DNA from 4 places in the Priestia flexa genome. Region 1 is predicted to be linked to each of the others. Evidence: riboswitches for the same ligand, from Rfam matches in the RefSeq annotation. Region 1 holds a riboswitch; each other region holds the start of a gene.

Region 1 (3,157 bases):
ACCTACAAGAAAAGCTAGTGAAAAAGCCGGTATTGTTACTGAAGGCAACAACGTTTGACCTAGCTCACTTAAATAGTAGCCACCTAATGCGATAATTGTCACTAAAGCCACATGTAAGACAAGTGGATCAACAGCAATCGATGATACCGTATCCATTTTTGTAGAAGTGCGCTTTTCAGGGGGGATTAATCCTGTTCTTAATTCTCGTGGTAAGTCTTCAAATCTTGCAAGATAATTTGTTTCACCTTTTTTCGAATAATATTTAATGAACGCCAACCCTACTACGATTGAGCAAATAACACCAATTGTTGCTGATGTCATCGCTAGCGATAACCCTTCTTCCCATCCTTGCTTTGCAAACGCGTCTCCGACAGCAGCCGCTGTTCCATGTCCACCGATAAATCCTGCTGCTAATAACAAGCCAAATCCTAAGTTTAAATCTCCCCAAACGTTATTTAATAGCAGCAATGAAAATAGTAAACCGACGCCCCACATTGCTAGCATAATCATTTGAGAATACGACCACATACTACCTACGCGACCCGCTATTTCTTTAAACTTTACACTTTGAGTTGCAATTGGAATTGCACCAAAAATAACCGCGATTAGAATACCTGGATAAGTTCCAATTTGATCAGTGAATGGAATGAGGCCAATACCGTTTGGCCCTAATGCTAAACCCAATATTCCGGCAATAATACTCGCAGGTAAAAATAAGTTTTGTACCCACCTGACCTTTGCTCGAATAATGGTACCAGCCACTAATAACAGTGAGATGAAACCAAGATCCACAAATAAATCCCATGCTGATAGATTCATTAAACAACCTCCTTAAAAAATATAATTCCTACTAAATTGACAGGACTAATTTATATTAAACTAGGCAAACTGAAAAGGCCATTTAGCTTCAGCTAAATACCTCTTCAATTTGTAGCTTAATTCTTTAATTGAGCTTGTTTAAACGTAACGAGCTTACAATTATTATAGCATGATAGCACAGCCTTTGCACATTCCGACAAGATTCGTGACAATTTTCTCATTTTTTCATTAACTACTTCAATCGTTTAGTTACTAGTTTCATAGGTAATTTATCTCGTTTATTTTTTAAAAAATATCACTATTCAAACTACTACTTTCCGTTACTTTTGAACCATTCTTTCTAAACTTTTGTATAATTCTTTTTTTTATGTTAAATTGAATAAGAATAAAATGAAAGAATCCACTAGGGGTGCCGTTTGGCTGAGACAAGGAATCTTGATCCCTTTGAACCTGATCTGGCTTATACCAGCGTAGGAAAGTGGTACGGCGTTGTCGTGTAATACACCAACAACTGTCTTTACCACTCCATATAATGGGGTGTTTTTTTGTTATTGCCTACGTTTATAAGTGCGTTCCTTGTGGATTCAATTAGGGAGGAATATCAATTGTCATTTTCAGCTCAATTACGCAAAGAAGCAGCTTACATTTACGATGCCATCTTGCAACATCCATTTGTTGCAGGTATTAAGGAAGGAAAAGTTCCAAAAGAAGCTTTAATTCATTATGTGTCACAGGATTATGAATATTTAACTGCTTTTGTTCGCATATACGGTGCGGCGTTAACAAAATGTAGTACCCGTGATGAAATGGAAGTGTTTAATAACGGTATTTCAATTGTTTTACATAGTGAAGTCCATCCTCATAATAATTTTTGTAAAGTAGCTGGCATTCGTTATGAAGATATGAAGCATCAGCCCTTAGCACCAACAGCAAATCATTATATTAGTCACATGATGACGGTCGCACATACAGGGACACTAGGTGAAATTATTGCTGTGCTACTGCCATGTCCATGGACATACGTTGAAATTGGCGAGCGCATTGCAAGCGAAGTGAACTTAACACCGGATCACCCTTTTTACGAATGGATTTCCTTTTATACCAATGGAGAAATGAAAGAAACGACAAAATGGTTTTGTGACAAATTAGATGAGTTAGCAGAAAAAGCTTCAGCTGAGGAACGTAGACGTATGAAAGAGCATTTTATCAAAAGTTGCGAACTTGAGTATCTATTTTGGGACATGGCCTACAAACAAGAGCAATGGCCTCTATCTCAAACCATCGTGCACTCATAACAAACAGGGCTTCTTATAAAGAAGCCCTTTCGTTTGACGTTATTTCAAAAACTTTTTAATCGTTTTTAGACTTTGGTTATCAGACGGATACTTAAAGGCAAAATCAAACTTTGTTGTTTGCTTCAGCACGCTTTTAAAGTGTGAAAACGTTTTAAAGCTTGCCTCACCGTGATATTGACCGATTCCACTCTCTCCAACTCCTCCAAATGGCAGGTGCGGCGTTGCCAGGTGCATAATCGTATCGTTAATGCACCCTCCCCCAAATGAAACCGTGTTAATAATTTGCTGCTGAACCTCTTCACTTTCTGAAAACAAATATAGAGCTAGCGGCTTTGCTTTTTGATGAACTGCACTTACGACCTCATCTACACTTTCATATTCAATAAGAGGTAAAATTGGACCGAAAATTTCGTCTTGCATAACGCTTGAATCCCATTTTACTTCGTCTAAGACGGTTGGAGCAATCTGGAGCGTTTCTTCATTATAATTACCGCCAATTACAGCTTTTCCATCTTGTAAAAACTCAATTAAACGATCGAAGTGTCTCTCACTGACAATTCTGCCATAACGCCCGCTTGTGAGTGCATCTTCGCCATAAAACTGCGTTACGGCTTTCTGTAGCTGTGCAATAAGCTGAACCTTTACGTCTTTATGAACTAACAAGTAGTCTGGAGCAACGCATGTTTGACCAGCATTCATACTTTTACCAAACATGATGCGCTTAGCCGCAAGTTCAACATTTGCATCTCTATGCACAATACAAGGGCTCTTACCTCCTAGCTCTAACGTGACTGGAATGAGCTGCTTTCCTGCTTCTTGCATAATGACTTTTCCAACATTGACGCTTCCTGTAAAGAAAATATAATCCAGCGGTTGCTTCAATAAGATTTGAGTCGTTTCCACAGCTCCTTCTATAACTGTAACAAACGAAGGGTCAAACGTTTTGGCAAGCAATTCTTCCATTACCCTTGAAACATTAGGCGTCAGTTCCGACGGCTTAATAATTGCTGTATTGCCCGCTGCAATAGCGCCAATTAATGGTG
Region 2 (3,157 bases), 220 kb from region 1:
GACGAATTCCTTGCTCCGAAAAATTATCAATTTTCATTACTTGCTGTTTATAAAACTCACTATCTTCTATTATATATGTCTGAATTGACTTAGCTGATTTATGAAGGATTCCATCATGTAAAGCCTTGAAGTAGCTATTCATAAACTGCGAGATTATTTTTTCATCTATTGTATCTGAAATATCATATCTGTACTGGTTTTCAACAACATCTTTCTTTGCTTCTTGATCATGACTTTCTATCTCTCCTGCAATCATCAAGTCCGTATCGACTTCAGTTGCTTTTTGAGCTTTTTGCTGACATCCTGCGAGTAAAAGGGATGTTGCAATCGTCATGTAAAGGAGATTACGTTTGTTCATTAACATGATTCCTTCCTACAAAAAATGGTATGTATATTCTTCCAACAAACAGACCTAGTATACCATTCTACAAAAAAACCCTCAACCCTTTCATAAAAAGAACAAAAACACTGAAAACATGTAAATTGGTTTAAAAACGCAAAAAACCTATAGGATGTTACTCCTATAGGTTTCATTCCTTTTATTTATGATGCGCGATTTAATACCACTCTTGCAGCAGACGGAATTAATACGGCTAAAATGATTAGGCAAGCAATCATGGATCCCACCATTGCTAGTCCATTCATCGTAAATGAATACCATAATGCAGATACTCCTTTTGGTGCATAAGAGCCCCAAAAAATAATCCCTGCAACAAAGTGCCAAAAATAGCGAGCAACGCTGCCGATAACAATTGCTAAAATAATAAATGTAAATGCTTTTGTTCGATTGTTAGTAGCTAAGTTCTGCTTAATAGCACCAGACAATAGCCCTGCTAGACCAATGAATGCAAATGCAATAAAATATTCGATAAATGCTTGTAGAGGTGTTAATACATAAGCAGTACCCGTGACAACTTGTAGCAATCCCCACAAAAATCCAGCTACCACGCCTGATTTAAATCCCCATCGAAAGCAAATAATGAAGATTGGTACCATGGAAAATGATATGGACACGGCAGGTGCAATTGTAATTGATGGCAATATATCAATTATCATTGCTAGAGCTGCAAAGATTGCCACTTCAATTTTCGCTTGTAAAGACATTCCTTTGTTCATCGTCTTTTCACTCCTGTTGTAAAATCATTAGTATTCAACGACAAACACAGGAGGCAGCACAAGCTGCACGCTCCACACTCCCTACGCTAGCATTAACTAACAGGTTCAAAGGGTCAGAACAATTGGTTCACTCTCAGCCATTCAGGCTCCCCCTGTGGTACGTTGATATGTATTATTAGAACGCTTTCTATTATAACATAATTCTCAAACAAGATACTATTTAATTTCACTTAAAGAATCAGTTGATAAAACAGAACATCTTGCCATTGATTGAACTTCCATCCTACTTCTTTAAATTCCCCACAAAAGGTAAATCCAAACTGTTCATGCATTTTAATACTTTTATCGTTTCCTTTTGTAATACCAGAAATAACAACGTGATGATTTAACTCTTTTGCTTGTACTAGAATAGCTTCCATTAACCTTTTACCAATTCCAAATCCTTGGTGAGCTTCATCTACATAAACGGAGAGTTCAACTGTTCGAATATATGCTTCTTTATCACGGTAGGAAGACAAAGATGCGTATCCAGCTACTTCACCATTTCGTTCAGCAACAAGCAGTGGAAACAGTTGACTTTGGTCGTGAGATTCAAACCAGCTTTTACGTTGCCCAATTGTTACAGGAGTTAAGTCAAATGTTGCTGCGCTTTGGCGTACTGACTGATTATAAATAGCCACCATTGTAGGTAAGTCTTCTGCTAAAGCTTTTCTAATTACTGTCATGATGTATCGTGCTCCTTTTTCAAAATGATGTTTCTATTGTACTTGTTTTTGTCAGAATAATCTACACAAAAAAAACTGATGCAAAAGCATCAGGCCTCATTTTATATATTGATAGGATTGCAGTACGCGTAGGGCTTCGGATGTTGAAGTAACCGTTGCAAATTCATTGTGAAGAGATGATAAGCTTAAGCGATGAACATCTTCTGCTGCAAAAGTTGTTTCACCGTCATATGATAACAGATTGAAACACGCAGTTGCATCGTGGATGACGTAAGTGCGATAACCTAAGTTTCCTGCCATGCGTGCCGTTGTAGAGACGCAATGGTTCGTTGTTAAACCTACTAGTATAAGCGTATCGTATCCGTTTTCCTTTAGATAGTTATCCAGTTCTGTTCCTATAAAACAGCTATTTTTATGCTTTCGAATTAAGTATTCATCACCAACAGGACCGAAACCTTCTTTGAAACGGAACCCTTCCGTCCCTGGAAAAAGAGGAGATGTTTCGCTTTTTGAAGCATGCTGGACATGAATAACCGGAAACTGCTGTCTCCTCCAAGCTTGTAAAAGAGTGAGCATATTATCTTCTGCATGAATATTATTACGAGTTCCCCAAGCATCTTGTTCAAAACCTTTTTGTACATCTATTATGATTAAAACAGGGTTTGATTGAATCATTCCAGTCATCAACTTCTTTCATCAAAATTTTAAAATGGAGATTACATACGTACAACCATTCACATCAGCTTTTGACGCATGCTTTGTGTGTTTTGGTAAATAAATACGATCTCCCGCTTCGCACCGAGTTGTTTCTCCCTCAACTGTAAAATAAATAGATCCTTTAATAATATGAAGAATCTCGTCGGTAGGGTGAGTATGACTTGGGTGTTCCTGCCCTGCAACATCATGTTGAACCTCTACATAACCGGTATGTTTTGGAAGTAGTTCATGTATAACTTCTTCAAGACCACCGCCAATTCCTTTTTTAATAAAGGCTTTTTTTAACTCCATCTCTTTCACTCCTTTTTAGCTTGAATGGACATTCTGTTGGGAACGAGTTGTTAACATCTCGCAAGAAATACTGCTTCCATTCATGATTTTCTTGATCTCCATACCATCCTAGATGAGGATGCGCTTCAACTTTGTCGTAATCTTCAAGTCGATTCCGAACCGTTTTTTGAACTTGCTGTCCCATTTTTGTATGAGGAGTCATTCCCTCAAACACCCATCTAGGCTGAAATGTAATCATGAAACTGCTGCTCTTTCGGCTTTTTCGTAATTCATGTACAGGCGTATTACAGACAACAAATATTGGCTCA
Region 3 (3,157 bases), 800 kb from region 1:
TTTTGTACATACAGTTCGATAAAATGAACCTATAGTTCAAAATGTACCTTAATTATATAGGGGGTATTGTTTGCTCATCAACTGAAATAGAAAAGTTGAGCGTAAAGAAATAGAAAAATGTAAATGATATCCATATGTCGATGTGCTAGCTGAAATATACATTTGTAGCTCTACTCATAAGAACGTGATAGGATATTAACTAGAATTGAGATATAAAGGCGGTATGAAAGATGATTAAAGCAATTGTGTTTGACTTTGATGGATTAATTGTAGATACAGAATCAGTTTGGTATGAAGTATACTGCGATATGCTAGAACCTCGTGGCGTACATTTGAAAATTGAAGAGTTTGCGTCTTATATAGGAACGGATACTAAAGCGCTTTACGACTTTTTATATGAGCAGTTTGGTCGTGAATTAACGAAGGAAGAAATTGCAAAAGAGTCATTAAAGCGTCACCAAGAAAAAATGAAGCAGCTTGCAGCTCGTGAAGGCGTTCTTGAGTATTTAAAAGAAGCGAAAGAATTAGGACTGAAAATTGGTTTAGCTAGCAGTTCAGACCGTGCATGGGTTACGTCGTTTTTAAAGGAATTAGATCTCCTTGGTCATTTCGAAGTGATGCAAACGCGTGGCGACGTGGAAAAAGTTAAGCCAGATCCAGCTCTTTATAAGCAAACAGTTGAAAAGTTAGGCGTAAAACCTTCTGAAGCCATTGCTTTTGAAGACTCAGCCAACGGTGCAAAAGCTGCGATTGCTGCGGGTTTACAATGTGTAATTGTGCCGAATCGTCTCTCTGCACATTTGACGTTTGAAACGTATCACTTACGCATTGCCTCTATGAAAGAGAAGTCGTTGCAAGAAGTAATTGAACAGGTAAGTCATTAAAAAAGTGGAGCTAGCATTAGCTCCACTTTCTATGGTTCTAAGTGTATTTTTGGGAACGGAATATGAGGCGGTTGTATTACTGTCCAACTTGTCAAAAGAAGTAAGTATAGAAAAGGAGGGATTTTAAGCTGAATAGCTCGTCCCTAGTCTTCTATACTTAGTAGGCATCCGATAGAATTAAACATAACGCTATTGTGGCTTTGAAGGTCAAATTAGAATTCTGCAAATTGTATTGAACTATATAAGGTAGTGTGGTACAACTAATAGAGGTAATAATCAGATAGTTTTACAAAAAAATAGTCATTATCAAACCACTAGGGGTGCTTTTCAAAGCTGAGAGAGACGCTTGTCTTAACCCTTATAACCTGAACTAGGTAATACTAGCGTAGGAAAGAGGTATTGTGTGCTACATCTATGACTTTTACGTGATGTAAGAGGGATACATGTGTATATTCAAGCGCTTCTTTTCTATGAAAAGAAGCGCTTTTTTATGTGGTTTAGAAGGAGGGAATTGGCATGAATATTACGGATGTAGTAAAGCAAGTAGATGACAAACGAGATGAGCTTATTGAACTTTTGACCAAGCTCATATCTTACAAAACACCAGCACCACCTGCACGTAATACAAAAGAAGCGCAGAGCTATATTGCGCGGCTGTTGGAAAGCTATGGTTTTGAAACAGATATGTGGGACGTGTATCCAAATGATCCTAACGTTGTTGGAACATTAAAGGGAACAAATCGAAGTGGGTACCAGAGCTTAATTATTAATGGACATATTGATGTTGCAGCTGTTAACGAAGACGAAGGATGGAATGCTGATCCGTTTCAAGCGAGGTGCGGTGAAGAATTTATTACGGGGAGAGGCGCTGCCGATATGAAAGGCGGACTCGCTGGTGCGCTGTTTGCTATTAAGCTTCTACGTGAAGCTGGAGTGGAGTTTCCTGGTGATTTAGTGTTTCAGTCAGTTATCGGTGAAGAGGTTGGAGAAGCAGGTACCCTTGAATGCTGCAAGCGAGGATATAGCGCAGACTTTGCGGTTGTGGTTGATACAAGTGATTTGCAAATCCAAGGTCAAGGTGGAGTCATTACCGGGTGGATAACTGTGAAAAGTAAGCAAACATATCATGATGCCACAAGAAGACAAATGATTCATGCCGGCGGCGGTTTGTTGGGAGCCAGTGCAATTGAAAAAATGACGAAATTAATTGGTGCACTACAAGAGTTAGAGCGCCACTGGGCTGTTGTCAAAAGCTACCCTGGCTTTCCGCCTGGAACAAATACAATCAATCCAGCGGTTATTGAAGGTGGTCGCCACGCAGCGTTTATCGCAGATGAGTGCAGGCTGTGGGTGACCGTTCATTATTATCCAAATGAATCGTATGAAGAAGTAGCGAAAGAAGTAGAAGACCATCTGTTACAGGTTGCAAAAGCAGATCGGTGGCTAAGAGAAAATCTCCCAACGTTTAAGTGGGGAGGAACATCAATGATTGAAGATAGAGGTGAAATTTTCCCTGCATTTGAAGTAGATAGAAATCACCCAGCAGTTCACTCGTTAGTCAGTGCTCATAGAGAAGTGACAATGAAAGAAGCGAAAGTCAACGTCTCTCCAACGGTTACGGACGGTGGCTGGCTAGCTGATGCAGGTATAGCTACAGCTATTTATGGCCCAGGCGAATTAACGGAAGCACACGCTGTTAATGAAAAGCTGTCCGTTGATCAATTACTCGATTACACGAAAGTGATGGTTCAGTTTATTTATGAGTGGCTACATACAAAAAAGGAGAGTGCCTAATGAGATTCAGTGAACGTTTATATGAAAAAGTAAAGCCTATTTGGAAGCAAACGCATGAGCATCCCTTTGTAAAGGGGATGGGAGAAGGGACGTTAGAGCAAGAGAAGTTTCGCTTTTATATGGTACAAGATTACGTGTATTTAATTGATTATGCGAAGCTATTTGCACTTGGAGCAGTAAAAGCAACAGATGTTCAAACGATGGGGAAATTTGCAGCGTTATTACATTCAACAATCAACGAAGAGATGGAGCTACATAGACAATATGCAAAACGTTTTTTAATTACTCCTGAAGAACTAGAAACAGCAGAGCCCGCGCCAACAACGCTTGCTTACACGCACTATATGCTTCACGTTTCTCAAAACGGAACGCTAGCTGAGCTTGTTGCCGCACTGCTCCCGTGCATGTGGAGCTATTGGGAAATTGGCAAAGAGCTTTCCACTCAGCCTGGAGCAGCTCATGAGCTTTATAGTGAGTGG
Region 4 (3,157 bases), 1.1 Mb from region 1:
TCTGTTTCTGATTCTTCCACTGCTTGACGCTGCGTTGTGTAATCTGGAAACTTCCCTGTACCTAAAAGCAAACGAGATGCAAATTCATATTTTCCTATTTTCAACATAACTTTCATCCTCCTCCTACAAATGAAACAATCTCTAATAAATCGCCTTCTGATAGCAACGCTTTTTCATGATCTTGCTTTTGTAAAATTTTTTTATTTAACTCGACAATAACCACTTTCTCGTGTAAATCTCTTGATTCCAATAGTTGAGAAACCGTCTGAATTGAGGAATCTATATCAACGCTTTTCCCATTAATTATTAAGTTCAATACGTTCCCTCCATTTCTCTTTGTAAGCGAAAAGCCGTAAAAAAGGAATGTTTTGGATGTTCACCCATCATTTGTTCCGCCATAATTTTCCCTGTAATCGCACTTAGTAAAATACCGTTTCGGTAGTGCCCACAAGCTAAGTAAACATTATCTAGCTCAGGGTGCTGTCCTAAATACGGCCACCCATCTACGGTTTGCGGACGAAGTCCTGCCCATGCTTTTTCAAACGATGCATTTGCAAGTGATGGAACGAGAGAAATCGCTTTGCTAATTAGAAATTCAATAGCTTCTGCAGATACGTGCTTCGTGTAATCATGGGCGCGCTTTGTAGCTCCAATCACTACTCTTCCTCCTGCTTTTGGAACAATATAAAATCCTTCATCTAAAAAAATAGTCTTTTGAATGCTTGGCTGATTCGTCGTGAGAGATATACACTCACCTTTAATAGGAAACAGATGCTTTGGATGAATAGCGGCCACCAGCTCTTTTGTCCAAGCACCTGCACTTACCATCACTTGGTCGCTGTAAAAGTTGCCCGCTGATGTCCGAACGCCAACTACCTTTTTGTTATCGTATATAAAGTGATGGACATGACAGTTCTCATAAATTGCCGCTTGATGGTATAAAGCTCCGTGTGCCAAAGCATGAGTTAGCTTAGCTGGCATCAGCTGTCCATCTTTTGGGATGCTAATCGCCCCGTATGTATCAGGGGTTAAGAGCGGTTCAGCTTCACTTGCTGCGTCAGGAGATAACCACCTAACGTCTGAATCCCACCGTCTGTGGCGCTCCGCTTTGTCTTGTAGCACGTTTGCTTCAGCTTCAGTTGTTGCTACTTTTAACAAGCCTTTTTGAATGAGCTCAACATCAATATTTGTTTTTTCTTTTAATTCAGCTACCAGATTCGGAAAAAGTGCTCTACTTCGAATGGCTAGTTCCAAAAGAGGCCCTTCTTCATCAATTTCAGCTTGTGCTCCTAATATTCCAGCAGCTGCTCCCGATGCTTCACAACCAATCTGATTTTTTTCCAAAATGGCTACCTTATACCCCATTTTAGAAAGCTGATACGCGGTTGAAGCTCCAATGACTCCACCACCAATAACGAGCGCATCATAATGTGCCTCCATATGTATCACTCCACTTTCGTAGTTGTTCACCGTATTCCTTTGCCGCTTGTAACGGGTTTTCATCTTTAAATACACCAGCCATGACAGCGACGCCATGTGCCCCTGTACTCAATACCTCTCTTACATTGCAAGGCATAACTCCCCCGATTGCAATTACCGGTATCTGCACTGAATCAACGACTTGTTTCAGCTGTTCAAGTCCCCGAGGTGTTTGACCCAGTTTTGATTGCGATGGATAGATATGACCATAAATGACATAGTCGACGCCTGATTGTTCAGCTTCCTTTGCTTCTTTAACGCTGTGTACAGATTTACCAACAATCAATTGCTGAAAATGTGCTTTTACTCCTTGAGCACTTAGACTGTGATAAGCCAAATGCACACCTTTGACTTGAGCAGCAAAAGCTACATCTACTCGATCGTTAACAATTAGCTTTGAAGCCGGAACTTCTTTTTTCAGGTCTCCAATAAGCACTTCTAACTCTCGTGCCGTTCGCTCTTTTTCTCGAATATGGATAGCTCCTACATATGGTTCAATGTCTCTGATAATTTTCAAAAGCTGTTCAAGAGGCTGTTTCCCTGTTGACACAGCGTGTAACTTGGGTACCATAGCATCCTCACCTTTATTTCGACATAAACGTAAAAAACCACTCTACAACGTAGAGTGGTTTGGCATGCATTAATTATGTAAACATGGCTCATCCACTTCCCTACGCTGGTACAAACCAGATCAGGTTCAAAGGGTCCGAATTTTTCGTCTCAGCCATAAAGGCTCCCCTAGTGATTTTTTCTAATATTTTCACTTTTCATTTAGAAGTATAACATATTTGTGAGTGATTACAACCTACTGGACCGTTTTTCTCATGTATTGAGCTAATAATCTTCGAGCTCTTTTTCTTTTTCCCTATGCTCTTCCCACAGAAATGAGCTCAGTAAGATGGCAAATGTTAAAATATAAAATCCGTAGAATAACAAAGCAGCTATACTGTTGACCATTAAAAAGATAAAACTAATGACTTGTCCCGCAATTGTTACAATCAATAAAATATATTTCCATACTTCACGTTTTCTCATTAAACTTATCTCCACTTTTCAAATCCTAATTTCAATGCTCTTCTCTCTATTATAACAAGTTTCGAGTATGAGTAAGGAATATCTGATCAAAATAAAACAATTGTCCCAAAAACGATAAGAGAAGAGCGTCACGTTTGTTAAAGTATCATCGGCTATCTACTTATTCCCTTTCCTTTTTACCCTTAAACTAATCATCTTAAATGTGCTAAGCCCCCTCTTCCTTTTTTAGTCTTCACCCTTTTTCTGATGGTCTACAAAGTACATAAACCCATTGAGAAAAGCCATACTATCTATTAGAAGTTTTTTTATTGACTTTTAACTTCTTCTTGTTTAATATCAATTACGCTATCAAGAAATATAATTCCTATCAAATTACTGGGGGTTTAACAAAAAATGAAAAAATCAGTTGCATTTTTATTCCTTTTATTAGCGTTCACAGTTGTCCTAGCAGCTTGTGGCTCAAATGACAAAGAAACAAATAACGCAAGTAAAAGTGATCAAGATTTATACGAAAAAGTAAAAGAGGATGGCGTTCTGACAATTGGAACAGAAGGTACGTATCCTCCATTTACGTTCCATGACGACGCTAATAAGCTAACAGGCTTTGACGTTGAAATTGCACAAGAAGTTGCAAAACGTCTTG

What was found. Region 1 has a riboswitch for thiamine pyrophosphate ahead of tenA (thiaminase II). Riboswitches for the same ligand answer to the same signal wherever they lie in the genome.
Region 2: linked by a shared signal. The riboswitch ahead of thiT (energy-coupled thiamine transporter ThiT) and the one ahead of tenA (thiaminase II) in region 1 are both predicted to bind thiamine pyrophosphate.
Region 3: linked by a shared signal. The riboswitch ahead of LZP85_RS03215 (acetylornithine deacetylase) and the one ahead of tenA (thiaminase II) in region 1 are both predicted to bind thiamine pyrophosphate.
Region 4: linked by a shared signal. The riboswitch ahead of tenI (thiazole tautomerase TenI) and the one ahead of tenA (thiaminase II) in region 1 are both predicted to bind thiamine pyrophosphate.

Annotation. Positions count from the first base shown of each region.
Region 1 covers NZ_CP090431.1:1,431,894-1,435,050, reverse strand. The annotation lists gene LZP85_RS07270 (sodium/glutamate symporter) at 1-819, opposite strand, end outside; TPP riboswitch at 1,215-1,313, shown strand; gene tenA (thiaminase II) at 1,425-2,114, shown strand; gene LZP85_RS07260 (aldehyde dehydrogenase) at 2,154-3,157, opposite strand, start outside.
Region 2 covers NZ_CP090431.1:1,652,181-1,655,337, reverse strand. The annotation lists gene LZP85_RS08385 (TcaA NTF2-like domain-containing protein) at 1-358, opposite strand, end outside; gene thiT (energy-coupled thiamine transporter ThiT) at 544-1,116, opposite strand; TPP riboswitch at 1,177-1,279, opposite strand; gene LZP85_RS08375 (GNAT family N-acetyltransferase) at 1,347-1,841, opposite strand; gene LZP85_RS08370 (cysteine hydrolase family protein) at 1,938-2,516, opposite strand; gene LZP85_RS08365 (cupin domain-containing protein) at 2,538-2,849, opposite strand; gene LZP85_RS08360 (YqcI/YcgG family protein) at 2,824-3,157, opposite strand, start outside.
Region 3 covers NZ_CP090431.1:629,888-633,044, forward strand. The annotation lists gene LZP85_RS03210 (HAD family hydrolase) at 231-884, shown strand; TPP riboswitch at 1,191-1,293, shown strand; gene LZP85_RS03215 (acetylornithine deacetylase) at 1,401-2,678, shown strand; gene tenA (thiaminase II) at 2,678-3,157, shown strand, end outside.
Region 4 covers NZ_CP090431.1:311,877-315,033, reverse strand. The annotation lists gene LZP85_RS01660 (thiazole synthase) at 1-107, opposite strand, end outside; gene thiS (sulfur carrier protein ThiS) at 113-316, opposite strand; gene thiO (glycine oxidase ThiO) at 313-1,440, opposite strand; gene tenI (thiazole tautomerase TenI) at 1,424-2,050, opposite strand; TPP riboswitch at 2,131-2,229, opposite strand; gene LZP85_RS01640 (hypothetical protein) at 2,314-2,514, opposite strand; gene LZP85_RS01635 (amino acid ABC transporter substrate-binding protein) at 2,908-3,157, shown strand, end outside.